DNA from 4 places in the Leisingera sp. NJS204 genome. Region 1 is predicted to be linked to each of the others. Evidence: riboswitches for the same ligand, from Rfam matches in the RefSeq annotation. Region 1 holds a riboswitch; each other region holds the start of a gene.

The links. Region 1 has a riboswitch for cobalamin ahead of ETW24_RS15900 (TonB-dependent receptor plug domain-containing protein). Riboswitches for the same ligand answer to the same signal wherever they lie in the genome.
Region 2: linked by a shared signal. The riboswitch ahead of ETW24_RS23700 (CbtB domain-containing protein) and the one ahead of ETW24_RS15900 (TonB-dependent receptor plug domain-containing protein) in region 1 are both predicted to bind cobalamin.
Region 3: linked by a shared signal. The riboswitch ahead of ETW24_RS05645 (ABC transporter substrate-binding protein) and the one ahead of ETW24_RS15900 (TonB-dependent receptor plug domain-containing protein) in region 1 are both predicted to bind cobalamin.
Region 4: linked by a shared signal. The riboswitch ahead of ETW24_RS14075 (DUF1636 family protein) and the one ahead of ETW24_RS15900 (TonB-dependent receptor plug domain-containing protein) in region 1 are both predicted to bind cobalamin.

The regions. Positions count from the first base shown of each region.
Region 1 covers NZ_CP035417.1:3,258,606-3,266,124, reverse strand. The annotation lists gene ETW24_RS15910 (NAD(P)H-dependent oxidoreductase) at 1-531, shown strand, start outside; gene rpsA (30S ribosomal protein S1) at 808-2,490, shown strand; cobalamin riboswitch at 3,091-3,299, shown strand; gene ETW24_RS15900 (TonB-dependent receptor plug domain-containing protein) at 3,456-5,339, shown strand; gene ETW24_RS15895 (ABC transporter substrate-binding protein) at 5,349-6,179, shown strand; gene ETW24_RS15890 (FecCD family ABC transporter permease) at 6,176-7,159, shown strand; gene ETW24_RS15885 (ABC transporter ATP-binding protein) at 7,156-7,519, shown strand, end outside.
Region 2 covers NZ_CP035423.1:13,766-21,284, reverse strand. The annotation lists gene ETW24_RS23735 (ABC transporter ATP-binding protein) at 1-645, opposite strand, end outside; gene ETW24_RS23730 (copper-binding protein) at 774-1,472, opposite strand; partial or broken gene ETW24_RS23725 (multicopper oxidase family protein) at 1,514-2,871, opposite strand; gene ETW24_RS23720 (TolC family protein) at 2,886-4,352, opposite strand; gene ETW24_RS23715 (hypothetical protein) at 4,352-4,576, opposite strand; gene ETW24_RS23710 (hypothetical protein) at 4,659-5,051, opposite strand; gene ETW24_RS25140 (DUF1636 domain-containing protein) at 5,887-6,222, shown strand; cobalamin riboswitch at 6,386-6,588, shown strand; gene ETW24_RS23700 (CbtB domain-containing protein) at 6,623-6,793, shown strand; gene ETW24_RS23695 (CbtA family protein) at 6,798-7,496, shown strand.
Region 3 covers NZ_CP035417.1:1,144,271-1,151,789, forward strand. The annotation lists gene ETW24_RS05625 (ABC transporter permease) at 1-1,108, opposite strand, end outside; gene ETW24_RS05630 (quaternary amine ABC transporter ATP-binding protein) at 1,105-2,127, opposite strand; gene ETW24_RS05635 (ABC transporter substrate-binding protein) at 2,234-3,205, opposite strand; gene ETW24_RS05640 (DeoR/GlpR family DNA-binding transcription regulator) at 3,389-4,168, shown strand; cobalamin riboswitch at 4,372-4,564, shown strand; gene ETW24_RS05645 (ABC transporter substrate-binding protein) at 4,707-5,717, shown strand; gene ETW24_RS05650 (FecCD family ABC transporter permease) at 5,714-6,763, shown strand; gene ETW24_RS05655 (ABC transporter ATP-binding protein) at 6,760-7,519, shown strand, end outside.
Region 4 covers NZ_CP035417.1:2,854,910-2,862,428, reverse strand. The annotation lists gene cobG (precorrin-3B synthase) at 1-1,162, opposite strand, end outside; gene cobN (cobaltochelatase subunit CobN) at 1,159-4,404, opposite strand; gene cobW (cobalamin biosynthesis protein CobW) at 4,542-5,582, opposite strand; gene ETW24_RS14075 (DUF1636 family protein) at 5,585-5,995, opposite strand; cobalamin riboswitch at 6,092-6,292, opposite strand; gene cobO (cob(I)yrinic acid a,c-diamide adenosyltransferase) at 6,346-6,981, shown strand; gene glpD (glycerol-3-phosphate dehydrogenase) at 7,087-7,519, opposite strand, start outside.

The DNA.
Region 1 (7,519 bases):
CGCATGGCGCCGACTTCCTCGGGCACCCAGCCGTTTGAGGTGTTTGTCATCACCAACCCCGAAATCCGCGCGCAGATCCGCCCGCACGCCTGGGATCAGGCCCAGATCACCGACGGTTCGCACCTTCTGGTCTTTGCCGCCTGGGACAACTACTCGGAAGACCGTATCGACGCCGTCACCCGCCAGATGACCGAGGAGCGCGGCGAGATCCCGATGCTGAACCAGTACTATGATAACCTCAAGGCGACCTATCTGCCGCGTGAAGAGCGCACCAACCACGACCACGCTGCCCGCCAGGCCTATATCGCGCTGGGCTTCGCCCTTGCCGCCGCCGCCGAACTGGAGGTCGACAGCACGCCGATGGAAGGCTTCACGCCGGAAAAAATCGACGAAATCCTGGGGCTCAAGGACCGTGGCCTGCGCTCGGTCCTGCTCTTGCCGCTTGGCACCCGCGCCGAAGAAGGCGACTGGCTCCTGCCGATGAAAAAGGTCCGCAAATCCCGCGACACCATCGTGACCGAAATCGCCTGAGGCGTGAACAATGCGGCAAGCGGCAATCCAGGCCGCCTGCCGCAGCTCTGATCAGCTTCCTCTTGCACGCACCCGGGAATCCGCCTATACGCGCGCTGTCGGTACAAGGGCGGTCAACGTCCGGATGACACATCTGAGCAGGGCTGGGGCACACCTCGGCCCTTTGTGTTTGTTTGATCAGATGTGATCCGGGCCACGTCCTGTGCGGCTGAACCAAGACCGGCGGAGACAACCGCATGGCCAGAAAAACCGTATGAAAAGGAAATCTGAGACCTCATGGCTCAAAACGTATCAATGGAGGATTTCGAAGCCCTCCTGAATGAAAGCTTCGAAATGGACACTCCGGACGAGGGTTCGGTTGTCAAAGGCAAAGTACTGGCAATCGAAGCCGGTCAGGCCATCATCGACGTCGGCTACAAAATGGAAGGCCGCGTTGATCTGAAAGAATTCGCAAATCCCGGCGAAGCTGCTGAAATCGCTGTCGGCGACGAAGTGGAAGTCTTCCTGCGCTCGGCTGAAAACGCCCGCGGCGAAGCCGTCATCTCGCGTGAGATGGCCCGCCGTGAAGAAGCCTGGGACCGCCTGGAAAAAGCATACGCAGACGATCAGCGCGTCGAAGGCGCGATCTTCGGCCGCGTCAAGGGCGGCTTCACTGTCGACCTGGGCGGCGCTGTTGCGTTCCTGCCCGGTAGCCAGGTTGACGTGCGCCCCGTGCGCGACGCGGGCCCCCTGATGGGTCTGAAGCAGCCGTTCCAGATCCTGAAAATGGACCGCCGCCGCGGCAACATCGTTGTCTCGCGCCGCGCCATCCTGGAAGAATCGCGTGCCGAACAGCGTGCCGAAGTCATCGGCAACCTGACCGAAGGCCAAGCGGTCGACGGTGTGGTCAAGAACATCACCGAATACGGTGCGTTTGTTGACCTGGGCGGCGTTGACGGCCTGCTGCACGTCACCGACATGGCATGGCGCCGTGTGAACCACCCCTCCGAGATCCTGTCGATCGGCGAAACCGTCAAGGTTCAGGTCATCAAGATCAACAAAGAGACCCACCGTATCTCCCTCGGCATGAAGCAGCTGCAGGAAGATCCGTGGGATCTGGTTGGCGCCAAGTACCCGCTGTCCTCGGTCCACAAGGGCCGCGTCACCAACATCACCGATTACGGTGCATTTGTTGAGCTGGAGCCGGGCGTCGAAGGTCTGGTCCACGTCTCCGAGATGTCCTGGACCAAGAAGAACGTCCACCCGGGCAAAATCGTCTCCACTTCCCAGGAAGTCGACGTCATGGTTCTGGAAATCGACGGCGCCAAGCGCCGCGTGTCCCTGGGCCTCAAGCAGACCATGCGCAACCCGTGGGAAGTCTTCTCCGAAGCCAACCCGGAAGGCACTGAGGTCGAAGGCGAAGTCAAGAACATCACCGAATTCGGTCTGTTCATTGGTCTCGACGGCGACATCGACGGCATGGTTCACCTCTCCGACCTCAGCTGGGACGAGCGCGGTGAAGATGCGATCCAGAACTACCGCAAGGGCGACATGGTTTCGGCCGTTGTTTCCGAAGTGGACGTCGACAAAGAGCGTATCTCGTTGTCGATCAAAGCTCTGGGCGGCGACAAGTTTGCAGAAGCGGTTGGCGGCGTGAAGCGCGGCTCGATCGTGACCGTGAACGTGACAGCGATCGAAGACGGCGGCATCGAAGTGGAATATGAGGGCATGAAGTCCTTCATCCGCCGCTCCGACCTGGCGCGCGACCGTGCCGACCAGCGCCCCGAGCGCTTCTCGGTTGGCGACAAGGTCGACGTCCGCGTCACCAACGTCGACTCCAAGACCCGTCGTCTGGGCCTGTCGATCAAGGCACGCGAGATTGCCGAAGAGAAAGAAGCAGTGGAACAGTATGGCTCCTCGGACTCCGGCGCATCGCTGGGCGACATCCTGGGCGCCGCACTGAAGTCGGGCGACGAGTAATCTTCCCGGCCTCACGGCTGCTGAAAACGAAAGCCCCGCAGGTGTCTGCGGGGCTTTTTTCTTGGGTGGGAGGGCTGGTTCGAGCGCATTGCGGAAGTGCCGGATTCTCGCGGCGCGCGTGCAGCACGACGGCCCGCTGCACTTCCGGAAACCGCCCGCTGCATGGCAGAAGGAAGTGCGGAGGGTTAGGCATGGTGCAGCGACGTTTTGGCGGGCAGTGCCCAAGGCGCGCAGACGCCTTTCCTTCACCGCGGCTGCAAGCAGACAGGGCAAGAGGAAACACTTTTGCCACTAATCGCAGGAAGTGAACCTTCCAGTTTTCAACTGGCACTGGAAAGGAGCAATGACGGGCTTGCCTGCATTGCAAAAGCTCGCCTCATAGGTCCCGCATGAGATTGAACAGCAGTATCGGCCGCGGTTCGACATACTCCCTTTCGGACTTAAGCCGCATCCCCGGTGCTCAAAGCCGAATTTTCTTCACGAAGGTTCTCGGACGTAAGTGTATAAATTTAAACAATTGTTTTTTCATTTCACCTTGCAGTCAATCCATAGCAATCTCGATTGAGTTTGCTTCCGCTTGACAGAACAAATCCGGTTTGCCTAAGTCGCGCCTATTCTGGTCCGGCTGGGAAACCACCCGGGTAAAAGGGAACACGGTGAAGTGTAGCCAACAGGCGCTGAATCCGTGACTGCCCCCGCAACTGTGAGCGGAGAGCAATGCTGCGAAATGCCACTGCCCCAAGGGGCGGGAAGGCGCGGCAAAGCTTCGACCCGCGAGTCAGGAGACCTGCCAGGATGATCACCCTATCCCGGTGCGGGGCGCGCCGTAGATAACGGATTTCCGTAGTGGTGGCAGTTTTCACCGTCTGCGGAGGCAGTGCCTTCCAAAGACCCGACCCGAATACACTGCCCGCTTGGGCAGTCACTTGGCCTGCGTTTGTTGCGCGGGCCGGGAGGAATGGAATATGCGCAAGGCAAGCTTGTCCCTGGCCGCGGCCCTGGCCGTCACCCCTGCAATAGCAACCGCCCAGGATTCAGAGGTCACTGACCTGGCGGAGATCATCGTCTCCGGCGGCCTGACGCCGATTGAGGCCCAGAAATACGGCCGCTCCGTCTCAGTCCTGACCAGCGAAGAAATCGAAGATCGCGGTATCAGCACCGTGCAGGACGCGCTGCGTTCGGTCCCCGGCCTGATGGTGAACGGCTCCGGCGACAGTTTCACTCAGGTCCGCATCCGCGGCGCCGAAGCAAATCACACGCTGATCCTGATCGACGGTGTCGAAGCCTCTGGCGGTGACAGCGAGTACATTCTGTCCGGCCTGGACACTGCCAATATCGAGCGGATCGAGGTCATTCGCGGCCCGCAGTCGGTGTTCTACGGCTCCAACGCCTCAGCCGGTGTGATCAGCATCATCACCAGGACCGGCGGCATCGGCACCGAATATGGCGGCAGCGCCGAGGCGGGTTCGGACGGCTACCGGGCGTCGGCGCGGATCTCGTCACGGACCGAGCGCGGCGGCATTTCCTTCAGCTTCGCCCATGACAATGACGACGGCTACGATACCTCCGGCGATGGTGGTGAAGAGGACGGCATCCGCCGCAGCACCTTGCAGGTGAAGGGCGATTACCTCGTCACCGACCGGCTGAAACTTGGCTTCAACGTCCGCACCTCGGATGAGCGCCATGACAGCGACAGCACTTCTTTCACCGCAACGGACGCGGCCAGCTATGTCGTGGATGATCCCACGCAAATCAGTGACCGCGATGAGCAACTGGCCCAGATCTACGGCGAACTGGACACGTTGGGCGGCCGCCTGAAGCATCGGTTGTCGCTGGAACGCACTGACTTTGACCGCTCTTTCAATGGCGGCACCCCGACAGAGACCAAGACCGAAGCAGCAAAATACCTGCTGAGCTTTGGCCTGGGCGGGCAGCCGGCGGATCAGGCAGACCACCTTTTGAACGCAATGCTGGAATGGGAAGAGGATTCCAGCAGTTCCAACCCGGCCTTTGCGCGCGAAACCAGTTCGATTGCCCTGGAATACCGCGGCAGCTTTGCCAACGGCCTGGATCTGCAGCTTGGCGTGCGCCACGACAACAACAGCGTATTCGAAGATGCCACCAGCTGGACGGCCAGTGCCTCTTATACTTTCGCAGGCAGCGGTGTGCGGCTGCACAGCTCCGCCGGGACAGGGATCGTGAACCCGTCTTACTTTGAGCTGTTTGCCAACAGTACATTTGGCGCCACCACCTACCTGGGCAATCCGAACTTGCAGCCGGAGGAAAACCGCAGCTTTGATTTCGGGGTAGAGGTGCCGTTCCTGCAAGGGCGCGGTCTGGTTGATGTGACCTATTTCGACGAGACGCTGACAGGAGAGATCGAGAGCTACATGGTGAACGCAATCACGTTCTCCTACCGCAATCAGGCAGGCGACAGCGAACGCAAAGGCGTTGAGCTGGCGGCAAGCCTGGATGCCACAGAAAACCTCTATCTGAACTTGTCCTACACCTATCTGGACGCCACCAACCCGGATGGTTCGGTTGAGGTTCGCCGTCCGGAGCACGAACTGCTGCTGAGCGCAACTCTGAAAACCTTCAACGGCCGCGGCTCTGTGACGACTGATGTCCGCCATGTAGCAGGCAACTGGGATACTCAGTTTTTCGGCTCTTTTGCTACTGCTGAACTGCCGGAATACACCACCGTCAACGTCTCGGCCCAGTATGACTTGACCGACAAAGTGGTGCTGACCGGGCGCGTCACCAACCTGTTCGACGAGGACTACGCCGACGTCTGGGGCTACGCCAAGCGCGGCCGTGCCGCCTATATCGGCGTAAGGGCCGCGTTCTGACCCATGCGCATGCTGCCCGGCATAGTCCTGGCTCTTTTGTGGGCCGCCACCGGTGCTATTGCCGGGCCGTCGCGCGTGGTCACGATGAATCTTTGTGCCGACCAGCTGGCGATGCTGCTGGCGGCCCCCGGCCAGCTGGCCTCGGTCTCCTATATCGCGCGGGACACACGCGCCTCGGCCATGGCTGACGCGGCAATGGCTTATCCCGTCAATCACGGGCTGGCTGAGGAGATATACCTGCTGCAGGCTGATCTGGTGATTGCCGGCGCCTATTCAACACCTGCCACCACGGATATGCTGCGCCGTCTTGGCGTGCCGGTGGTGGTGTTCCAGCCTGCCAGCTCACTGCAGGATGTGCGCGCACGTATCCTGCAGATGGGTCAGGTTCTGGGCCGCGAAGAGGCGGCCCGCGCATTGCTGGCAGACTATGACCAGCGGCTGGAAAAGTTCGAGCAAGCCGGGCCGGAGGCACCACGCGCCGTGCTTTATGCCGCCAACGGGTTCACTTCCGGCAGCATGACCCTCGCGGGCCAAATCCTGCGCGCGGCGGGACTGCGCAATATCGCGGATGAGCTGGGCTATGCGCACTCCGGTCATATGCCGCTGGAACTGCTGGCGTTGGCCGCGCCGGATCTGCTGATCGGCACGTCGCCCTATCCGCGCGCCTCCCGCAGCGAGGACAATCTGGCGCATCCGGTGGTGCGGCAGCTGGCCGCCCGCAGCGGTGCCGGGCAGATCCGCGATGCGGATTGGGTCTGCGGCACCCCGCATGTGCTGCGCGCGGTGGCGGCGCTGGCGGAGGAACGCCGCATTTTTCTGGAAAAGGAGGGCCGGGAATGACCCGTCTGATGCTGATGCTTGCCACGGCCGTTCTGGCGTTGTTCCCTCTGTCGCTGACCGTGGGGCCTGCGGATGTGGGCATCGGCGAAAGCCTCGCGGCCCTTTTTGACAACAGCTATGGCCCGCTGACGCTGGTGATGCGCGAAATCCGGCTGCCGCGGGCGCTGCTGGCGGTGATTATCGGCGGAGGTCTGGGGCTGACGGGGGCCGCGATGCAGGGCTATCTGCGCAATCCGCTGGCGGAGCCGGGACTGATCGGCGTGTCCTCCTCGGCGGCGCTGGGGGCGGTTTTGGCGATCAACACCGGACTGGCGGCCAGCCTCACCCTGGGCCTGCCGCTGGCCGCTCTGGCCGGTGCTTTGGCGGGTGTGTTTCTGGTGATGGCGCTGGCCGGGCCGCAGGGCGGCTCGCTGACGCTGATCCTGGCAGGGATCGCGATTTCGGCGATGGCGGCGGCGCTCACCTCGCTGGTGCTGAACCTGTCGCCCAACCCCTTTGCCGCCAATGAGATCGTGTTCTGGATGATGGGCTCGCTGGCGGACCGTTCGATGCTGCATGTCTGGCTGGTGCTGCCGTTTGCGCTGACCGGGGCCGCGATCCTGATGACGCTGTCGCGGGGTCTGGATGCGCTTACTCTGGGCGAAGATGCGGCGCAGACCATGGGGATGAACCTGAACCGCCTGCGGCTGCTGTTGGTGGTCGGGACTGCTGCCATTGTCGGCGGCGCCACTGCTGTGGCGGGCGCTATCGGCTTCATTGGCCTGGTGGTGCCGCATATCCTGCGCCCGCTGGTTGGCGGCCAGCCGTCGCGGCTGTTGTGCGCCTCGGCGCTTGGCGGGGCCATCATGCTGCAACTGTCTGATATCGCTGTGCGGATCATCCTGCCGTCGCGGGATCTCAAACTGGGGGTGGTCACTGCGCTGGTTGGCGCGCCGCTGTTCCTGCACCTGATCTACAAGACGCGGAAGGGGCTGGCATGAGCGTGCTTTCAGTCCGGAACCTCGCTGTCACATTGCGGAACCGTCCGGTGCTTCGCGATGTGTCGTTTGAAATCCAGGCAGGTGAATTCGTCGGCCTGTTGGGGCCGAATGGCGCAGGCAAAAGCAGCCTGATGCGCGCCGCCCTGGGGCTGATCCAGGCGCAAGGGCACAGCTCGCTGGCAGCGATGAGCGCGGCGGAGCGCGCCCGCGCGGTGGCCTGGATGCCGCAATCGCGCGAGATCGCCTGGCCGATCCCGGTGGAGCGGCTGGTGGCGCTTGGCCGCCTGCCGCATCTGCCGCAGGGGCTGCGGCTGCCGCCTGGCGATCAGGCTCTGGTCGACCAGTCGATTGTACGCATGG
Region 2 (7,519 bases), on a different replicon from region 1:
TAGCAGTTCGGAGGCAAAGCTGCCGACAGGCTCGACCTCGGCGCCAAGAACCGGCATGATCGCAGGTTGGCGCCGAGTAGGCTGATCCTGCCTCCACTGGCGGTAAACGGCAAGGCGAAGCCTGCGCACGAAGCTTTCGGCAACGCGCCCTTTTCGGATGTTCAGCCAGTATTTGTTTAGGCCGTTGAGTGTGATGACTGCCAGATAGGCGCCGCAGAGAAGAAACAACAGCGAAACTTGCGAAAGCTCGACACCAAACACCACAACCGGACTGCTGCCGTTTTCAAACACGCGGTTCACGATCTGCTTGGGCAGCTCAAGAGACAGGTAGACGATCGGCATCGCTGTCAGGCTGAACAAGATCAGGATCTGCTGATGCGGCCCGGTCGTGCGCAGGATATAGCGGGGCAAGCCCGGCTCCAGACCGCCCGCCGGGAATTGAGCTGGAGCTATCGGTGCCGCCCGCCGTAGAAGCCGCCGGCGCAGCAGCCAGGCGGCCTGGCCGGCCAAGGTGAGCAAAAGCAGCGTTGGCGCCAGCACCAGAACCAGATGCATCACCGGGTGGAGCCATTCGGGTGCGCTGTCATCGTACCAGAACCCGAATGCGCCTGCGGCATCATGTGTGAGAGTGTGCAGATCCAGCATCGTTGCCTTGATTGCCTATTGTCAGATTTCTGCCGGTGCAGTGTTTTGATGGTTGTGCGCTTGGGCGCCTGATGGGCCTGCTAGGAGTTTGGGAGAGAGGAGGCCGGCGTTCCGACCTCCTCTGCCGGTTATCTTACCGCAGTCACGGTCAGCTTACCTTTGACCCTTTCGGCAACGAACTCGATACTGCCGCCTGCCTGCATCTGCTCCAGCATTGCCGCGTGAGCCACACGGAACACCATGGTCATTGCGGGCATCTCCAGATCAACCAGTTCTTCATGCTTGATTGTGACCTTGCCGGATTTGGCGTCGATTTTCTTGACCGTTCCGGCCGTGAAGGTGCCGCCGCCGCCTTCGAGCACCGCGACCGGCCCATGCATGCCGGACTCATAATGGCCGGGGATCAGGCAAGCGAACTCGAATGTGCCGAGATTGGAGAAGGTCCAGATAATTTCTCCTGTTGCACCCGCGTCCAGACGCACCGAATTCGGGTCGTCATGTTCCATGTCCATTTTGGCCATGAGCTCTTTGTGGTGGACATTTCGCTCGGCCGTATCCAGCACGAATTCATGCTCCAGCTCGCCGGCGTTGGTGATCACGAACTTGATGGTTTCGCCCTTGGTAAAGGAAAAACCGGAGGGTTCGAAAATCATCTCACCGTCGTCGGTTTCCTTCATGGTGACAGCGATTTCGCGGTCTGCATGGGCTGCCTCTCCGGGCTTGCCGACCTCCATTTCGTCATGATGGCCGCCGCCGTGGGTGCCGGCGGCAAAGGCCGGTGCAGCGGCTAGAGCGCCAAGAATGGCTGCCGATAGAATCTTGTTCATATCTGTCTCCTCGTCAGGTTTGGTTGGGGTCCAATGGCTGGTCAGCCCTTGGCGGTGGGTTTTGGGGTAATGCGGGTTTGCGCGTTATCGGCGCGTGCAAAGTCGGGCAGTTCACCGGTCCATTCATAGGCCTGGGTGCCGGGAGGGTTTTCGTACCAGCCAGGATCGCTGTAGTCGTTTGCTTCAATGCCTTCGCGCACCTTCACGACCGAGAACATGCCGCCCATCTCGAGCGGGCCATCGGTCCCCAGCCGGCCATCATAGGTACGGTGTTGTCGGGCAGCGGCATCGACATCTCGCCCATGTCGGCCATGCCGGCGGTTCCCATCGGCATGTATTCGGGCTGAAGGTTGCGGATCTGGCCGGTCAACTTGCGCTTGTCGGTGCCGATGAAGGTCGGCACGTCGTGGCCCATCGCGTTCATCGTGTGGTGCGACTTGTGGCAGTGGATCGCCCAGTCGCCCGGATGCACCGCGTCAAACTCATAGGCGCGCATGGCGCCGACGGGGATGTCAATCGACACCTCGGGCCAGCGGGCGCTTTCGGGAACCCAACCGCCATCGGTGCAGGTGACCTCGAAGTCGTAGCCGTGCATGTGGATCGGGTGGTTGGTCATCGTCAGGTTGCCGGTGCGCACCCGCACCCGGTCGCCCTGGTTGACTACCAACGGGTCAATATCCGGGAAAATCCGGCTGTTCCAGGTCCACAAGTTGAAGTCCGTCATCTCCATCACCCGCGGCACATAAGAGCCTGGATCGATGTCGAAGGCATTGAGCATGATCAGGAAATCCCGATCCACTGGCATGAAGGCCGGATCCTTGGGGTGCACGATGAACATGCCCATCATGCCCATGGCCATCTGTACCATCTCGTCGGCATGCGGATGGTACATGAACGTGCCGGATTTGGTCAGGTCGAACTCGTAGACAAAGGTTTTGCCCGGCGGGATGCCCGGATGGCTGAGACCGCCGACCCCGTCCATGCCTGACGGCAGGATCAACCCGTGCCAATGTACCGAAGTATGCTCCGGCAGTTTGTTGGTCACGAAGATGCGGACCCGGTCGCCCTCCACTGCTTCGATGGTGGGACCGGTGGACTGGCCGTTGTAGCCCCACAGATGCGCGGTCATGCCTTCGGCCAGCTCGCGCTCGACCGGTTCCGCCACCAGGTGAAACTCCTTCACCCCGTTGTTCATCCGGAACGGCAGGGTCCAGCCGTTCAGCGTGACTACCGGGTTGTAGTCCGGCCCAACAGAGGGAGGTAACGGTGGCTGAGTGGCCGCAGTGTCCATGCTGGCGGCTTCGGGCAGGCCCATGTTCGAGGTCTTGCCCCACGCTTGACCAGAAACCAGCGCAGCACCCGCAGCGCCGGCTCCAAGCAATTGACGTCGATTCATCATTTCATTCGTTCCTTTCAATGGCCTGCGCCGCCGCCACCGGCAATCTCTCCACCGCCGCCTTGGGGGGCCGAGCCAGCGCCTCCGCCTCCGCCGTAGATCGCGGCACCTACATTCGCCTGCGCCAACCAGAAGTCACGTTTGGCATTGGCAGCCTCCAGCGAGCTCGCCAGCTTTTCGCGAACGTCGGTCAGCAGTTCGAAGGTATTGGTGATCATGCCGTTGTAGCTGAGCAGCCCTTCCTCCTCGATAGACCTGCGTAGCGGCACCAGCACGTCACGATAGTGACGGGCGATTTCGTAAGAGGAGTGGTAGGCTAGTTCTGCGCTGCGGGCTTCGGAACGGACATTCACCGCCCGTTCAGCCAAGGCATTGGCCGCTTGCATATAAGACAGCTCCGCCTTGCGCATCCGCGCCTTGCCGGTGTCAAATACCGGGATGGCAAACTCCAGCTCCAATTGTGGAAGGGTCTCGGTGTTGGTCACTCCGTCCTCGCGCTCGCGCTCCGCCTCAAAGCCTGCAATCAGTTCCAGATCCGTCACCAGCCGGGTCCGGTCCGTCAGTCCAAAGGCCCGGGCCTGCGCCTCAAGTCCAAGCTTGGCGACCTGCAAATCCACCCGGTTCTTCAGAGCTGCCTGCTCGATGGAGGACACTTTGGGCAAAGACTTTGGCAAGGATGGCAGAGCATCGGGCACGTAGTAGTTGGCATCGCTGCCCCACAGGCCCATCAGCCGCGTCAGCTCTTCCTTGGCGAGCTTTGCTTCCAGACGGGCTCTGGCGACTTGGCCTGCCAGTTCGGCATTGAAGGCAAATTCCCGCGCCTGCCCCGCCTTGTTCAGCGCGCCGGTCCTGCCTAGCTGGCTCGCCAGCTCTGCCCCTGCTGCCGCAGTCTCGCTGGCCTGTCGCAGATAACTCAGCCGTTCAAAGGCCGCCACGGCAGTGATCCAGGCCTGCCGGGTCTGCCCGGCCAGCGCCAAGGTATCGTTCACCGCGTTCAGCTGGGCCTGCTGGAACTGGGCCTCGGCCACAGCGATGCGCTGCTTGCGCGTCTTCACGTCCAGCAGGTTCACGGCGATGGTGGATTCCAGCGCCCGGTACAGGCCCAGTTCAGGCGCCCCGATCCCCAACAGGCCGATCGACACCACCGGGTTCTCCGGCGTCATCTGCTGCCAGGCCTCCGCCGCCGACAGCCCGACTGCAGCATAAGATGCCTGCAATCCTTTGTTGTTCAAAAGCGCCGCTTGCACCGCTGTGTCGGCGGAGATCGTCTTGCCCTGCACGAGGCTGCGGACTTCCTTGGCCAAAGCCTCGTTTTCCGCCTGTGTTTGCGCAAAGGCCGTGCGTTTGCCGATGACCGCCGAAGTCTGACTGGCCACTTCCTGAAATCCGGCCTGCGGGCTGGTGTACTTCTCCGGTACAGCGGCCGAGCAGGCAGCAAGTACCACGGGCGACGCCAGCACGGCGCGCCAAACTCTGATCCTCATCAGTGGTCCTCCTGCTGCTGATCATTGACGCCACGCCAGGAAACCGGGCCGCTGGGTTCTTGGCGTTCATAGCCCGAGAGGGGAGACTGATAATTCAGGGTACGGTAAGGGCCGGATTGCGCAGCAACCCTTTGCAACGCTGCGGTATCGGGCAGCGCTGCTGGATCAGCGGCACACGCCCCCAGCAGCAGGGCGCATGCCCCGGCCAGAAAAGGAGATTTCATCTGTTTTTCCTGAGAATAATCTGTAGTGGTTCTGCGCTTAGGCACAGAACGGCTTTAATTACCGCTTCTGCGGGTCAGATTTTCAGGATCTAGGAGGACGCAGGACCTTCACACGATCCTGAGACGGCAGCTGCGCGGAAGCCATCACCCAACGGACAGGCTGCTGAACAAAAGCGGCATCAGGCTGCAAAGAAAGTATTGCAAGGGCCATACAGGCGCCCGCGCAGCAGTTTCCGGCATCAGCGGTGTATTGCGCAGTGTCTTGACCATCGTTTTCGGCAATATGGGAAGCCTTATGCGTTACGCCGGCCACAAAGGAGGCAGTATGGCTTTGTCCGTCGTGCGACATCGCTGCATTGCTATGATGGCCCGCGACAGAATGCGCAGCGGATGGCAACGAAAATCCCAACACAAGAACTACCGCAAAAGCAGCGGCGACCCTGATCAGCCGGAAGATACGTGCCAGAAACATCATGCGGGTATTGCACAGCACCGGAGCAGTCCGCGTCAAGATGGCAATGATGTATTCAGCGCACGAATTTGAGCATTTCAGAAGCGTTTTCCTCGAAGTTCCCTGTCGGATCGTATGCGACTACAACGCGAAGCAAACCTTCCTGCGCAGGAGGGCTAAGTCTGATAAGACTTATCGAAAGTGACGATTCGTTGGCTGAACAGTTCGGCAGAGTGGTCAAGCCTGTGGCTGCTGAAACGCCTGCTTCGGTGATCCTGCAAGCTTAGGAAGATTGTCAGCGATACCCGGCGCAGGCCGGTTTCGGGCAACTCCCGCATAGGCTCAGTTGTCGCCAGGACCGTGGTCGGTTTGCCCTTTGCTTCTGATAAATCCAAGAGAGATCGAGATAATGATCCGAAGTGTGAACGCTTGAAGCTGCCGCCATTCGCTGCGTGCTGTTTGAACTGGTAGGGTGCGCAACGAAACCACCCGTCGCCGCGGCTGTTCAATCCTTGCTGCGGTTGCGAGGGAATGGGAAGGCAGTGTTTTCCACCCCTAAGACTGCTTTCAGAGGGCAACAGTTCTAACTCGCAGTGCGGATGATGTGGCCCGCTCGCGATACTTCGCAAAGCCTTGATTCTACGGTTTATCCGCCTCAGTGGTCCGCGCGGCGAAGTTTTGGACAAAAAGCATTCGAGCGACTTGCGTCAGCAAGCTGCCCCAAGCACATTTGCCTCAAAACTAACTATGGACTCTTTAGGAAATTCAGCGTCAAAATTGGTATTGAAGCCAAGCTTGCATGGTACCACGGGACGTAGGTTTCCAACGAAGATCGCTCGATTGAGGACCTGCCCGGCGCATGAGCCTGCCCACACTCACCTTATGCCGAACTTGCCGCGACGCAGACCCTGCCTTTTTTGGGCAGGTCGCCGCGGCTTTGGAGGCTTCGGGAGGAAAAGTAAGGCTGCAGCAGGTGGAATGTATGTCCGGTTGCAAGCGGCCGCAAACCCTAGCTATGCGGCAAAGCGGGAAGACCGCCTATCTATTCGGGGAAATCACCGCGGGTGACCTGCCGGACATCCTGACCTTCCTGCGGATGTATGAGGTTAGCCCGGATGGCAATTTTGCCGATGCCAGGCCGCTGGGCCGACTGCGGTTTAAGGTGATCGCCCGCATCCCTGCGGATCTGGACTGAACCGCTTGCTGCCGGCAGGACAAAGAGATCCAGCAGTTTTTTGCCGAGAAATTGGAAATTATCAGGGGTTCCTGCCTTCCGGTTTCCGCCCGTGCATGACGCTGACGTGTTTTAAATTGGCGGAATCATCCTTGACCGGACTCAGCCGCACGGGGCATTACCACATGATACGGTGTCTGATGGTGCCTAAGCACTGGGACTGAAACGGGAATGAGGACGGTGGACCAAATCGCGGCACCGAAGCCTCAACCGCCCCCGCGACTGTGAGCGGCGAGCGGCCTTCCAATATCCACTGGCCAAGGCCGGGAAGGAGGATGGCAGCAGCGACCCGCGAGTCAGGAGACCGGCCGTGTGGTAACGCAACTTGTACCGTCGGGTGTGACGGTAAGGAGGACTAAAAATGACGACCAAGACGCTTAAGGCTTCCGCCGCTGGCACCAGTGTTCTTCCGGCACTGTTTGCAGTGGTTCTGGGTTTCGGGATCATCACGCTGACCGGCCATGTTCAGGCATCTGCCCTGCACGACGCCGCGCATGATGTGCGCCACGCAACTGGCTTCCCCTGCCACTAAGGCCATGTTCAGTCGCATTCTGACCAGCGGCCTGTTCGCTGGCGCTGCAGCAGGGCTGATTACCGCCCTGCTGCAGCTCGTTTTCGTGCAGCCCGTGCTGCTGCACGCTGAGCTTTATGAATCAGGAGAGCTGGTGCATTTTGGTGCCGAAGCGGTGACGGCCCATCCCGACCTGCCCGGCATGTTTGCCGAACCGATGCGTGACGGGCTCAGCATCATCTTCACCATGCTGACCTACACCGGCTATGCGCTGGTGATGGCGGCGCTGATGTCGGTGGCTGAACGCCAGGGCCACGAGATCAACGCGCGCACCGGTATTCTATGGGGCCTGGCGGGTTTCATCACCTTCCACTTCGCGCCCGGCCTGACGCTGGCGCCGGAAGTTCCGGGCGTGGCCGCCGCCGATGTCGGTGCGCGTCAGATCTGGTGGGGGGCAACTGTGGCCGCCGCGGGCGTTGCCATGTGGCTGATTGCCTATGGCGGCAGCTTGGCGGGCTATACCGTCGCAGCCCTGCTGCTGCTGGCGCCGCATGTAATCGGCGCGCCTGAGCCCGAAAGCTTCACCGGCCCGGTTCCGACAGAGATCGGCGCCCTGTTTGCCGCCCGCGCCTTTGGCGTCGGCATGGCCGCCTGGGTGCTCTTGGGCAGCTTTGCCGGCTACTTCTGGCAAACCGAAGGCAAGCGCGCAGAAGCCGCCGCCTGATACTGGCCCAGCCTGATCCCCGC
Region 3 (7,519 bases), 2.1 Mb from region 1:
GAACCCAGGTGACGGCCAGCAGGGACAGCACCAGCACCGTGCGCTTGTGCCGGGTGGCAAAGGTTCCGGGCGGCGTGTGGTGAACCTGGCCCATGCGCTCTGCCAGTGCCTGGCTCAGCCGGTCCACGGCGATAGCCAGCACCACAATGGCAATGCCTGCCTCGAACCCGGCGCCGATGTCGAGCCGGCGCAGCGCGGCCAGCACGTCAAAACCAAGCCCGCCCGCGCCGATCATCGAGGCGATGATCACCATGTTCAGCGACAGCATGATGACCTGATTGACGCCCACCATCAGGCTTTGGCTGGCCGAGGGCACCAGCACCCGCCACATCAGCTGGCGCGAGGTAGTGCCGGCCATGCGGCCGAAGTCGAGGATCTCCGGGTCCACCGCCTTCAGCGCCATGATGGTGATGCGGATCATCGGCGGGGTGGCATAGATGATGGTGGCAACCAGCGCCGAAACCGGGCCAAAGCCGAACATGAACAGGATCGGCACCAGATAGGCGAAGATCGGAATGGTTTGCATCAAGTCCAGCACAGGGGAGAGGATGCGTTCGCCCAGCGGATGGCGGTAAGCCCAAATGCCCGCCAGCAGCCCGCCGGCCGCACCGATCGGAACCGCGATGACCACCGAGGCCAGCGTCACCATGGCACTGTCCCACTGCCCGAATACGGCAAGGTAGGCAAAACAGGCCCCGACCAGCGCCGCCAGCCCCCAGTTGCGGCAGTAATGCCCCAGCGCGACCGCTGCGGCGGTGACGGCAATCCAGCTGATGGCAGGCAGCAGGATCTGCTGATCCGGGCCGGAACCCAATAGAAAGCCATGCGCAAGCAGGCTAAGCATCAGCTCATAGGGTTGTTCGATCAGCCAGGCGAGGGCGCGGGTGGCATCGGTGAAGGACACCGGGCCGATGGCCGCGTCTTCGACCAGCCAGGTCATGCCTGCGGAGATATGGGTTTTGAACGGGATCACCCATCCTGAGGGCCATTTGACCAGCCAGCGCGCATCCAGCGCCTTGGCCAGGTCGCGGCCGAACCAGCCCAGCAGGATCGTGGCCAGTACCAGCCCCCAGGCGGCGGCGGCTTGTGCTGGCAGGCGCGGCTTCATGCTGCGTCCCCTGTTCCAAACAGCACCCGGGCAACGGCCTGGCGGCCGATACTGCCGACGATCCGGCCGCTGCCGTCACTTACGGGGCGCGGCGCGTCCGCTACGATAATCTGCTCGGCCACCTCCGACACCCGCGCAGATTGCAGTACCGGGGTGCCTTCGCCGCCGGTGCCGGGGGTCATGATGCCGCCCACTGTCAGCACCTTGGAGCGCGGGATATGGCGGGTGAATTCAGCGACATAATCTGTGGCCGGGTTCAGCACCAGTTCCTCGGGCGTGGCAATCTGGATGATTTCGCCGTCCTTCATGATGGCGATCCGGTCGGCCAGACGCACCGCTTCCTCAAAGTCGTGGGTGATAAAGACGATGGTCTTGTGCAAGCGGGCTTGAAGGCGCAGGAATTCGTCCTGCATCTCGCGGCGGATCAGCGGATCCAGCGCTGAGAACGGTTCGTCGAGAAACCACAGATCAGGCTCTGTCACCAGCGAGCGGGCAATGCCGACGCGCTGCTGCTGGCCGCCGGACAGCTCGCGCGGGTAGTAATCCTCGCGGCCCTTGAGACCGACCAGCTCCACCACCTCGCGGGCCTTGGCCTCCGCCTCGGCTTTGGGGACGGCCTGAACCGTCAGCGGGAACATCGCATTCTGCAATACGGTCAGATGCGGCAGCAGGGCAAAGTGCTGGAACACCATGCCCATCTTATGGCGGCGGATTTCGATCAATTCGCGCGCGCTGGCGGTCAGCAGATCCACGCCGTCAAACAGCACCTGGCCGCCGGTCGGCTCGATCAGCCGCGACAGGCAGCGCACCAGAGTGGACTTGCCGGACCCGGACAGCCCCATGATGATAAATATCTCGCCTTCGGCAATGTCGATGCGGGCATCGCGAACAGCGCCGATAATACCCGCCTTGCGGATCTCTGCGCCGCTGGGGGACGGGTTGCCGTTCAAAAACGCCTCGGCATTGGCGCCGTAAAGCTTCCAGACATTTCGGCAGGAGAGTTTGGTCTTGGGGGGCATCAATGCGGTTCCTGAACCGGTCCGCGGAATGCGGCCGGGCTGATTGACGGGACAGGGGAAAAGGCCGGGGCCGCCTGAAAGCGTGCAGCAGCCCCGGGGAGTGAGATCAGTTGCCGACCCAGCCGGACCAGCGGTCCTTGTTTGCGGCCATCCAATCCGACACCACTGTATCGATATCAACACCGTCCAGATCAGCCTTGCCGACCATGGCGCTCATCTCTTCGTTGGTAATCTGGTAGGACTGCACGATCTCATAGGCGCCCGGCCATTTCTCCGGCAGCCCGGCCCAGGCGGCTTTCCAGATCGGGCCGCGCGGCTTGCCGCAGTCATAGGCCAGATCCGGGTTCACCCCCGCCGCAGGATCGGCGTAGCATTCCGCGGAATAGGGCGGGAATTCCACGAATTCGCCGTCGTATTTGGCCGGAGCCCAATGCGGCACATATACCCACAGGACAATCGGGTCCTGGCGCTGATAGGCGGATTCCAGTTCGGCAAACAGCGCCGCATCGGTGCCCGCGTGGACCACTTCAAATTCCAGCTCCAGCGCCTCGACGCGTTCTTCGTCAAAACCGCCCCAGGTGACCGGGCCGCCGACATAGCGCCCGTAGGGAGAGGTTTCCGCCGTTGCGAATTCCTCGGCGCAGTCCTTCAGCGCCTGCCAGTCGGGCAGGCCGGGACAGCGGTCTTTCATATAGGCGGGGTACCACCATTCCTCGATCGCCATCAGCCCGGTTTCGCCGGCATTGACCACTTTGCCCGAGGCGGTTGCGTCGTCCAGCGCCTCGCGCCCGGTGGTTTCCCAGATTTCCATCGCCAGATGCAGATCGCCGGTCTTCAGCCCGGCAAACTGCGCGATATAGTCTGCCTGGACATATTCGACGTTATACCCTGCTTCCTGCAGGATGCTGCCCATGATCTTGGTGTTGATCAACTGGCCGGACCAGTCGTGCAGGGTCAGTTTGATGGGGTCGGAGGACTCGGCGGCCCAGGCGGATGAAGCGGAAACGGCGGCTGTCAGCGCCACGGCTCCCAAAGCGTTGAAGTTTCTCAGCATAAGGACTTCCCTGATATGTGGCATTTTGTGCGATTCTTGGCGTCGCCTGCTGTGATGGTGCGGCGGTTGTGTCTGTCAGTCAATAAAAAACCACAATAAGCCACATTAACCTCAAAAATTGAGCGATTTGAGGCTGTCAACGCCGCATCAACGGCTCATGTGTTGTTTTTTGTGGCTTTCTGACGTAGCAACGCAACAGGAGGCCCAATGACCAAAAGCCGCAAGACCACCAATCAGCGTGAAGAGGAAATCCTGCGGGCGCTGCAGCAGGCGGGGGGGTCCTGCCGGGTCAGCTATCTGGCCGGCAGGCTGGGCGTGTCGAATGAAACCATCCGGCGAAACATCCGCACGCTGGAGGATGCCCAAGCGGTCCGCAAGGTGCACGGCGGGGTGCATCTGATTGAGGATGTGAACGAGCTGCCGCTGCAAAACCGGATGGATACCCACGCCTCAGAAAAGCAGCGTCTGGCCATCGAGGTGGCCAAGACCATCAGCGACGGGGATTCGGTCTTTTTGGACGTCGGTTCCACCACCGCTTATGTGGCGCAGGAGCTGCGGCAGCGGTCAAACCTCTTTGTGGTGACCAATTCCGTGCTGGTGGCCCATGCGCTTGCCTCGCGCAATAACAACCGGGTGTTTCTGGCGGGCGGCGAGCTGCGCCCGCATGACGGCGGTGCCTTCGGGGCCGAGGCGCTGGATCTGGTGCGGCGGCTGAACGTGCAGTTTGCCATCTTTTCGGCCGGGGCGATCAATGCCGAACAGGGCTTCATGCTGCATGATCTCGAAGAGGCAAATCTGGCCCGTGTCGCGGCGGCCAATGCGCAGGTCCGGATTGTTGTGGCCGATCATGACAAGTTCAACAAGCGCGCGCCGGTGTCGGTCGGCAAGGATACCAAATTCGAAGTCTTCTATACGGACGCGCAGCCGCCGCAGGCCGTCAAGGACATGCTCAAGGCGATGGATACCGATCTGATCGTGGTCGAGTAACGGGGCTGCGGTATGGTTCAGGACAGTTTGCAGCCACGATGTTGCAGCTGCGGCCGATGGGTGCCCCATCCCTGGAGCAGCTTGTGCTGGAAATTTCCATCTGGCCGTGGCTTGGGAAACCGTCCTCCATAGGCTGCCTGCTGTGCCCGGTTCGCAGAATTTCTGCTGCAAAGTAACTTTTTCTTGCCGCAGCGAAAGGGATGGGCTACCCGCGCTTTACCGGTCCCGAAAGGGCTAAGAGGGAATCCGCGGTGCCTGCCGGCGCCAAACGGAACTGCCCCCGCAACTGTAGGCGGCGAGAGCTGTGCCATGACGTCACTGGGCCAAAACGGTCCGGGAAGACGGCGCAGTCATTGACCCGCCAGTCAGGAGACCTGCCGGTGAAAACCGAAAGACACCGGGCGGGGTTGTCCGGGGAGGTTGCCGGTAAGATGCGCCGCCGTTTTCCGGTGCCGCAAGCGGGGGGCAGACCCTCAGCCTTACCGGTCAATGCCCTTTCACCCGTTCTCCGGTCATTGACACATGGAGATCGAATATCATGTTTTTGCGTTCCGGCCTGATCGGCCTTTCCTTCATCGCTGCCGCACAGGCTGCGGCGGCCAGCGAAACCTTTCCGCTGACCATTGAAAACTGCGGCCAGTCGGTCACATTCAAGGCGCCGGCAGCGTCTTCGGTGACGGTTGGCCAGGCGGCGACCGAAGTGCTTTACGCGCTGGGGCTGGGCGATAAGGTGCTGGGCACCTCAGTCTGGTTCAACGACGTGCTGCCCGAATACGCGGACCTGAATGCCAAGATCGACCGTCTGGCCGACAACGATCCGAGCTTTGAAAGCGTCGTGGCCAAACGCCCCGGCCTGGTGGCGGCGCAGTACGAATGGCACGTCGGCCCCGAAGGTGTTGTTGCCAAGCGCGAGCAGTTTCATGATCTGGGCATCCCGACCTATGTGATGCCCGCCGATTGCGTCGGCAAGGACAACACCACCGGCGGCGACGGCACCCGCACGCAGATGTTCACCACCGGCAGCTTGTATCAGGGGATCGAGGAACTGGCGGCGATCTTTGGCGAAGCCGATAAGGGCGCCGAGCTGGTCGCCGAATATAAGGCCCGCGAGGCGGCAGCTGTTGCCAAGGCGCAGAAGGTCGCACTGGAAGATGCTTCCGCTGTGTTCTGGTTCTCTTCGCCGGAAATGGAAAGCGATCCGTTTGTGGCAGGCGAGAAGGGCGCGCCGGGCTACATGATGCAGCAGCTGGGGCTGCGCAACGTCATTGAGACCGACGAGGAATGGCCGACGGTCGGCTGGGAGACCATCGCCAAGGCCAATCCGACGGTGATTGTGATTGCCCGCATGGACCGCCGCCGCTTTGCCGCGGATGACTTCGAGAAAAAGCTGGACTTCCTGCGCAATGATCCGGTGGCGAGCCAGATGGATGCAGTCAAGAACAACCGCATCGTTGTGATGGACGCCCAGGCGATGGATGCCACCATCCGTGCCATTCCGGCGCTGGAGGATCTGGCTGCTGAACTCAGCGTGATCGGCACCAGCCAGTGAGTGCAGCCGCTGCAATCACATGGCAGGGCGTCAAGGGCGCGTGCCTGGCCTTGCCGGTGCTGGTTGCAGCGGTTCTGGCAGGCGCAATGATCGGGGAAACCGCGCTTGCGCCCGACCTTGTCCTGTCTGTTCTGGCCAATAAGCTGGCCGGGGCAGGGCTGCCGGTTGATCCGATAGATCAAGGCATTGTCTGGAGTTACCGGCTGCCGCGCGCGCTGGTGGCGGGGGCCTGCGGGGCGGCGCTGGCGGTGGCGGGCGTGGTGCTGCAGGCCCTGCTGCGCAACGCGCTGGCGGATCCCTATATCCTGGGCATTTCCGCCGGCGCCTCGACCGGGGCGGTTGCGGTGACCATTGCAGGGCTTGGCGGCGGTGCGCTGTCGTTGTCCTTTGGCGCTTTTAACGGCGCGCTGCTGGCCTTTGGCTTTGTTGCTGTTCTGGCCCGGGCCGCCGGAGCAGGCGGCAGCCGCGCTGCGGCAGCGCAGATCGTGCTGGCGGGCATTGCAGGCTCGCAGCTGTTCAACGCGCTGACTGCTTTTATCATCGCAAAATCCGCCAACGCCGATCAGGCTCGCGGCATCATGTTCTGGCTGATGGGCAATATGGGCGGGGTGCGCTGGCCGGATGTGTGGCTGGCAGTGCCGCTGGCGCTGGCGGGCTGGGTCGTCTGCCGGTTCCATGCGCGGGCGCTGGATGCCTTTACCTTTGGCACCGATTCAGCGGCCTCGCTGGGTGTTCCGGTGCGGCGGGTGCAAGTTATCCTGATCTTTGCTACCGCGCTGACCACAGCGGTGATGGTGTCCATCGTTGGCTCCATCGGCTTTGTCGGCCTGGTGATCCCTCATGCGGCACGGTTCCTGGTCGGTCCAGGGCATCGCAGGCTGATGCCGGCCGCGGCGCTGACCGGCGCGGTGTTCCTGATTGGCGCCGACATCGTGTCCCGGATCATAATCCCTGGCCAGGTGCTGCCAATTGGCGTTGTCACCGCCCTGATCGGGGCGCCGTCCTTTGCGGTGATCCTGGTACGCGGGAACAGGGCTGCGCGATGAAGATCGAAGCCCGCAGCCTGTCTTACTCCATCCGCGGCAAGCTGCTGCTGTCTGATGTCTCATTGATGGTTCAGCCGGGAGAGACCCTGGCGCTGGTCGGTCCGAACGGGTCCGGGAAGTCCACGCTGATGCGCCTGCTGGCGGGGTTGGCACGCCCGTCGCATGGCGAGGTTCTGCTGGCGGACAGACCCTTGGCGCAGCTGACGCGCAGAGAGGTCGCCCAGCGGACCGCGATTGTTGAGCAGCAGTCTGATACCGCCGAGCGCATCACCGCACGGTCGGTGGTGGAACTGGGGCGGACGCCCTGGCTGTCAGCGTTGAGACCCTGGAGCAGCGAAGACAGCCTGCATGTGGAAAACGCGCTGAAGACGGTGGAAATGGAGGGGTTTTCCAGCCGCGAATGGGCCACATTGTCCGGCGGTGAACGGCAGCGGCTGCACATCGCCCGCGCACTTGCGCAGCGGCCCGGACTGCTGCTGCTGGACGAGCCGACAAACCACTTGGATATTCATCACCAGCTGTCGATCCTGAATTGCATCCGGAACCTGAAAGTGACCACCGTCGTGGCACTGCACGATCTGAATCAGGCGCTGATGTGCGACCGGGTGGCGGTGCTGTCGGGCGGACGCCTGGTGGCGCTGGGCACACCGCAGATAGCATTGAACCCGGATACAGTATCGGAAATTTTCGGGATCAAGGCCCGCTGGATCCGTGACGCGGACGGGGCAGGACCGTTCCTGTCCTTTCATCTGGCGT
Region 4 (7,519 bases), 400 kb from region 1:
AGCTGCCCTCTGTCAGAAGTTCGGGAGCGGCGCGCAAGGCATCGGCGCTCAGGTGGGTCTTTAGCGGCTGATCCGCGGCGGTGCCATGGCGGATCAGGGAGAAGTCGTCTTGGGAGGTTGCGGTCAGGGTGAGCGGCGCCGGACCGGGACAGGCACAGCCCTTGGCACAGCCGGAGACATGCAGACGCGTCCCCGCGGGGACATGCGGTGCCAATTGCCGTGCCAGATCACGGGTGGAAGACAGCGCCTGCAGGCAGCCGGGTGCGCCGGTGCAGGCGATGACCTGCAGGCGCGGATCCGTTGCATCCAGGATCAGGCCGGGTAGGGGCGGCAGGCTGGCGGCCCCTTCCACCAGCAGCGCGCGCCAGGGGGTCAGGCGGATTTCGCCGTGATCCGCAAGGTCTGCCAATGTGGCGGCGGGCATCTGGCCGAATTCCAAAGCGGCGAGTGTCCCCGCGGGGACAGCGCCCGGTTTTGCGGTGAATCCGGCCCCTGCCACCGGTGCGGCATGCGCCGCCGGCGGCCCGCGGCGCGCAATGAGACGGCGCATCCTGCCACGGCCCTCGGGTGCGCCGCCTTGTTTCAGGAACCAGCGGGCAAGGGCGAGGGCTTCGGGGGCGGCGGATTCACGTGTGACGGGCAGGCCGGTGCCGCAACCGTCGGCGCGCAGGATGAGGGCCCCGCCTGTGCGCTCAACGCGGATGTCGGCGGCGGTGTCCTGCAGGACCGGCGCCGCGCCGCAGTCGACAGCAAAGCCGAACTTGCCGGGCAGGGTGAGGTCTGCGGCGGCGGTCAGTGCGGCGCTGAGATCAGTGGCGATGGCGTGGGTGTCGTCGCCCGTTGCCCAAAAAGGGGCGGGGAGGACATTGCGGCGGGCTTCGGCGCTAGCGTCCGGGTCGATCAGGCCAAGATCGCGCAAGGCTTCGATCAGCTCTGCGTGGGCGTCTTCGCGGATGCCGCGCATCTGCAGGTTGGCGCGGGCGGAAATGTCCAGCAGGCCGTTGCCGAATTCTTGCGAAAGTCTTGCCACACCGCGCGCCTGGGTTACGGAAAGTTTACTAAGCGGCGCACGCACCCGCACCACCAGACCGTCGCCGGACATCATCGGCCGCAGCGCGCCGGGGCACCAGCCGTAGACCTTGGGTTCGGGCGCGCCGCTCATGCGGCGCCCTCCAGACCGGCCATGATCGAGTTGCGCCGGGTGCTCCAGAGGCCCGCGTCATACAGCGCGCGGAAGCGGTCGCGCATGGCGGCGAGCGCCTCCGGGTTTTCACGCTCCATAAAGTCCACCAGATCATCGCGGCCCAGCGTTGCCTCGAAATAGAGGTCAAACAGATGCGGCTGCACCACCTGCGCCAAATGGGCAAAGGCGGCCATGTGGTCGAGAGTTGCCGCAACCTCTGCCGCACCGCGGAAACCGTGGTTCATCATCGAAGTGGCCCAGTCCGGGTTGGCAGCACGGGCGCGGGTGACGCGGGCAATCTCCTCGCCCAAGCTGCGCGCTTGCGGCTTGTCCGGGCGGGTCGCGTCCATGTGGTAGAGAGCGGGCGTTTTCTGGCCGATGCGGGCCATTGCGGCAGCAAAGCCCGCCTCATGCGCGGCATAGTCCGAGGCCACCAGCAGGTCGGTTTCCGGCAGATCCTGCAAATGCACAAAGCTGTCGGCGCCTTGCAGACGGGTCTCCAGTGCCTCGCGGGCGTCGCTTATGGCGCCCTTGGCGTCGATGGCGTGGGAGGAGGCGTTGAGCCAGGCTTCGCCTGCGGCAGCGCGGGCCTCGTCGGTGTAGTCGTCCAGATGCGGGTTCATCGAGAGGCCGTACTGGCCCGGTTTGGGACCGAAGACGCGCGGGATTTCGGTGAGATAGGGGTTGTCTGTTTGCGCTTCCTCGCGCTGGGCGAGGGCGGCGGCGGCACTTTCGAACATTTGCGCCAGCCCCGGGAACACGTCGCGGAACAACCCGGAGACCCGCAGGGTCACATCAATGCGGGGGCGGTTCAGCATCGACAGCGGCAGCACCTCGAAGCCGGAGACGCGTTCGGAGCCTTCGTCCCACTTCGGTGCCAGCCCTGCGAGATGCAGCGCCATGGCAAACTCCTCGCCCGCGGTGCGCATGGTGGCGGAGCCCCAGAGGTCGATCACCAGCCCCTTGGGCCAGTCGCCGTGGTCCTGAAGGTGGCGGCGCAGCAGCTCTTCCGCCAGTTTGACCCCTTGTGCATGCGCCGCCCGCGACGGCACCGCCCGCGGATCGGTGGTAAAGAGGTTGCGCCCCGTCGGGATCACGTCCGAGCGGCCGCGGAAGGGCGAGCCGGAGGGGCCGGGCGTTACGATCCGGCCATCAAGGGCGGTGATCAGCCCTGCGCGTTCTTCGGCGCCGCATTGGCCGGTGCCGAAGATATGCAGGCCCTCGCCGTACTGGCTTTCCTTGATGTCGCAAACAAAGGCGTCGATGCGGGTGATCGCCTCGGCGGGGGAGGTGCCGGGGGTGAGGCCAAGGTCAGCCTCGACGCCGGTGCCTTGCGCCTCGGCGCGGATATCATCGATCAGCCGGTCGCGGCGCGCCGGATCAAGGCCGTCGGCGGTGGAGTATTCATCCAGCAGGCTTTCGAGCCGGGCCATGCCCTCAGGCAGGGTGGTTTGTGCCAGTGGCGGGGGCAGGTGGCCGATGGTGACGGCGCCGATGCGGCGCTTGGCCTGTGCTGCCTCGCCGGGGTCGTTGACGATGAACGGGTAGGCGACAGGCAGCGGGCCGGTCAGAACCTCGGGCCAGCAGGCGCCGGAGAGCGCCACCGCCTTGCCCGGCAGCCATTCCAGGGTGCCATGGGCGCCGATGTGGATCAGCGCATCGGACTGGGAGCGCAGCCAGAGATAAAAGGCCACATAGGCGTGGCGCGGGGTGCGGTCGAGGTCGTGGTAATCGTCGACGCGGGTCTTTACCTCGCCGCGTTCGGGTTGCAGCGCGATCAGGGCTTTGCCAGCGCGCAGAGCCTTGAAATGAAAGGCGCCGTTGCGGCAATCCGCGTCTTGGTCCGGGCTGCCCCAGGCCTCTGCCAGAGTGTTTTGCAGGTCTTGCGGCAAGGTGGCGAGGGCGGTTTTGTAGTCGGCCAGCGGGACGCTGAGGGTCTCATCCATCAGCCGCAGGCCGGTATTCTCCTGCGGCTCCACGGTATAGCCCTGATCCCACAGCGCGCGCAGGATTTCGTCGCAGGAGGCCAGCGCGTCGAGGCCGACGGCATGGGCGAGGTTGTGGTCTCTGCCGGGGTAAGTGGAGAGGATCAGAGCGAGGCGTTTCTCTGCATTCGGCAGTTTTGCCAGCCGCAGCCAGCCGTCGACGCGGTCAACAGCGGCTGTTACGCGGTCCGCATCGGCGCGGTGGGCAAAGCGGGAATACTGCAGGTCCGGGTCTTTCCGGCCTGGGGATTTGAAGCTGATAACGCCTGCGAAGATGCGGCCGTCGACTTCGGGCAGGACGACATGCATGGCGAGGTCAGCAGGCGACAGACCCCGGTCGGCCCCGGCCCAGTCTTTCTTGCGGGCGGTGGATAGGGCGACCTGGAACACCGGGCAGCCGGTGGTTGAAAGCGGCGAGGCGCTGCCGTCGGTGCCTTGGGCCGAAAACGCAGTGGCGTTGACGATTGCGGCAGGGTTCAGTTCGGGGAGCCTCTCGCGCAGCCAGTCTGCGGCGGCGGGGGCCTTGAGGCTGGCGGCAACGAGACCATAGGCAGCATAGCCGCGGGCGCGCAGATCTGCGATCAGCGCATCCACCGGGGCGGTGTCGGCGGCGGTGAGGTAAGAACGGTAGAAGCTGACCAGAACCAGCGGTTTGTCAGGTGCCGGAAGGTTGGCCAGCACGCCTTTGGCTGGGTCGTAAAAGCCATGCTGCGGCATGGATTTGAGGCCCAGAACCGGGCCGGCATAAAGCCCTGCAGCGAGGGACAGCTGGGCCAGAGCGGCCTGTGCAGCAACGGCGCCGCCAGCGTCGCACAGCGCCTGAAGGCGGCGCAGGGTGGAGACCGGCAGGGTGGACAGCTCATCCAGCCGGGCATCCTCGCGCCCGTCAGCAGGCAGGATCGCCAGGGCAATGCCCTTGCGGCGGGCGAGGTCCTGCAGGGTGGCAAGCCCGTAGGACCAATAGCTTTCGCCGCCGATCAGGCGGACCAGGATGCCCTTGGCGCCCTCCAGCGTCTGTTCTGCATAGACGTCAACCGAGAGCGGGTGCTTGAGCGCCACCAGATTGGCGACGCGCAAGGAGGGCAGCGCGCCGTCCGCGCGGTGCCATCCCGCCGCAAAAGCGCCGAGGTCGCTGTCGGAGAAGGACAGCACCACAAGGTCGCCGGGCGTCTGCCCGAGATCCTGCGGGGTATCGGTCTCGTCAAGGCCGTGGCTTTCGCGGAAGACAACATGCATGGGTCAGGCCCTTTCGGAAAGAAGAGCAGAGGGCAGTGCCCGGCCTCGGGAGGAAGCGAAGCGCCCTCCCGTGGGGGAGGTCGGGCGCTGCCCGGCGTTGCCGCCGGGCGAAACCTTTAAAGTTTCGCCTTGGGGCATCAGCTTGAGGCCCCCAGCTCGGCGCGGATGGCCTGTTCGTCGATATCGTCATGCTCGGCGATGACCACAAGGGCGGTCTTGCGCGGCTGCGCGCCCCATGGCTGATCGTATTGGGCGCGCAGGCGCTCGCCCACGGCCTGAACCAGCATCCGCATCGGTTTTCCTTCCACCGCGACATAGCCTTTGACGCGCAGGATGTTGCGCTCGCGGGCGAGTTTCACGATGGCATTCTGCAGCGCTTCGGGGTCGGAGACTTCGCCCATTTCGACAACGATGCTTTCAAAATCGTCATGCTCGTGGTCGTGGTGGCCGTCGTGGTGGCTGGGGCGGGCGTCCAGATCGTCTTCGGCAGCAGCACCCAGACCCAGGATGATGCGCGGGTCGATGACGCCTTCGCTCATCGGCAGGATCGGTAGCTTGCGGGGTGCCTCGGCCTCGATCACGGCACGGGCCTTCTCGACGCCTGCGTCGCCGGCCAGATCGGCCTTGGACAACAGCACGATGTCAGCGCAGGAGATCTGGTCCTCGAACACTTCGGACAGCGGCGTTTCGTGGTCGATGCTGTCATCCGCCTCGCGCTGGGCCTGAACGGCGTCCAGATCAGGGGCGAACTGGCCTTTGGCAACCGCCTCGGCGTCCGCCAGGGCAATCACCCCGTCGACGGTGATGCGGGAGCGGATCGCGGGCCAGTCAAACGCCTTCAAGAGCGGCTTCGGCAGGGCCAGGCCGGAGGTCTCAATCACGATATGGTCGGGTTTTTCGGGCAGGGCCATCAGCTGTTCGATGGTGGGGATGAAGTCATCGGCCACGGTGCAGCAGATGCAGCCGTTGGCCAGCTCCATGATGTTTTCCGCCGGGCAGTTGTCATCGGCGCAGGATTTCAGGATGTCGCCGTCCACGCCGGCAGTGCCGAATTCGTTCACCACCACGGCCAGACGCTTGCCCTGCGGGTTCTGCATCAGATGGCGGATCAGCGTGGTCTTGCCTGCGCCCAGAAAGCCGGTGATGACGGTGACGGGGATCTTGTTGAGATCGCTCATGATTACTCCTCGGAGAAGAACTTGGCCGGCGGGATGCGGGCAACGGATTGTTTGCGGAAGGTCTGCGGGCGCTGGCGCCACGGCACGACGCCATCAGCGGTGCCGGCATAAGCCGCAGCACCTTCCAGAATTTCGGGGACATGCTGGTCCGGGTCGAGGTCGCCGTAGACATAAGTCCAGCGTTCTTCGCCGCCGATCAGCGCAACAGCGCAGCCGCGCTTGCACGACGACAGGCATTCGACGCCACGCAGACGGACGCCTTCGGGCATTCCGGCTTCTTCCAAGGCTGCATGCAGGATGGCGCCGGGGCGTGCTGCCTCGGGGTCGGCGCCCTCGCGGCGGCAGGTGAGGCAAACGGTCAGGGTGACCGGTCCCGGGGTGCTGGCAGATTGGCCTGCCATGTCGTCAGCCATTGGCGCGTCTCCTGTCGCGGCAGGGCGTGCGGGATGGCCGAAAAGGGGCCAGTCGTGCGAGCCCCTTACCCGGTCGCAGAACACCCCGTCTGCCCGTTGATCTCTCCTTCGCTGGCAGGTCTCCCGGCTTGCGGATGCCAAGGCGTGCGCCTTGCCGGCCATCCTGCCTTCCCGGGGATCACCCAGTGGCATGGCGGCCTCATCCGGTCACGGTCGCGGGGGCGGCTGTGCTTCGGCCCGAAAGCCTTCACATTCCCTCTTCGCCTGTTTTCACAGGAACCAGCTGAACCCCCTTGCGCTATCGTGCCCTTCTTTGTCAAGACATGGGTCAAACAGCTGGAGAGCCCCCAATGAGCGAAAAGTCTGAAACCGGCATCTCAGAAGAAGAAGCCGCCCGTCATACGTCCAAGATGGCCAAGAAAAAGGCCGCGCGCGACCGGATGATGAAGACTAAGGAGGGCGAAAAGGGCCTGATTATCGTCCACACCGGGCCAGGCAAGGGCAAATCCTCCTCCGGGTTCGGGATGATCATGCGCTGCATCGCGCATGGGATGCCGTCAGCCGTGGTGCAGTTCATCAAGGGCGCCTGGCAGACCGGCGAGCGGACATTGATCGAGGAGAATTTCAGCGATCGGTGCCAGTTCTATGCAATGGGCGAAGGCTTTACCTGGGAGACCCAGGACAAGGCGCGGGACATCGCTGCCGCGCAGAAGGGCTGGGAAAAGGCCAAGGAGATGATCCTGGATGAGCGCAACACCATGGTGCTGCTGGACGAGATCAACATCGCGCTGCGCTATGACTATCTGGACCTCGAAGAAGTGCTGGAGTTCCTGGTGGAGCAGAAGCCGCCGATGACCCATGTGGTGCTGACCGGGCGCAACGCCAAGGAAGAGCTGATCGAGATTGCCGATCTGGTGACCGAGATGGGGCAGGTCAAACACCCGTTCCGCGCCGGTGTGAAGGCGCAGAAGGGCGTGGAGTTTTAAGACGCTTTCAGAATGTCCCGCCCGGCCGATAGGCCGGGCCGCGCCAACCCGCCCCCACGGGGCGGCGCGATTGCGCCTCCCCTCGGGTTGGCCCGTCCCTTAGCTCTAAGCCGCCAGCCTGGCGGCTTTCTTGCTGATATAGGCATCCACTGCCGCGCGCTGCGCCTCGTCCAGCCGCAGGCCCAGCTTGGTGCGCCGCCACAGGTAGTCGTCGCCTGACCGCACCCATTCGCGGGCTATCGCCCAGTCGAGTTCCTGCGCGGTGATGGTAGCGCCAAAATCCCGCCCCAGATCACCGGCGGATTTGGCGTCCCCCAGCACGTCCCAGGCTTCGGTGCCGTAAGCACGGATCATCCGGGCGGTCCAATAGGGCGTCAGGAACGGATAGTCTGCCGCCAGTTTCGTTTTCAGCGTCTCAACATCCGCCACTGCAAAATCACCGCCGGGCAGGGCCACGCCTGCGGTCCAGTCAGACGGCACTTGCGGGAACACCTCGCCGATTTTCGCCAGCGCGGCCTCGGCCAGCTTGCGGTAGGTG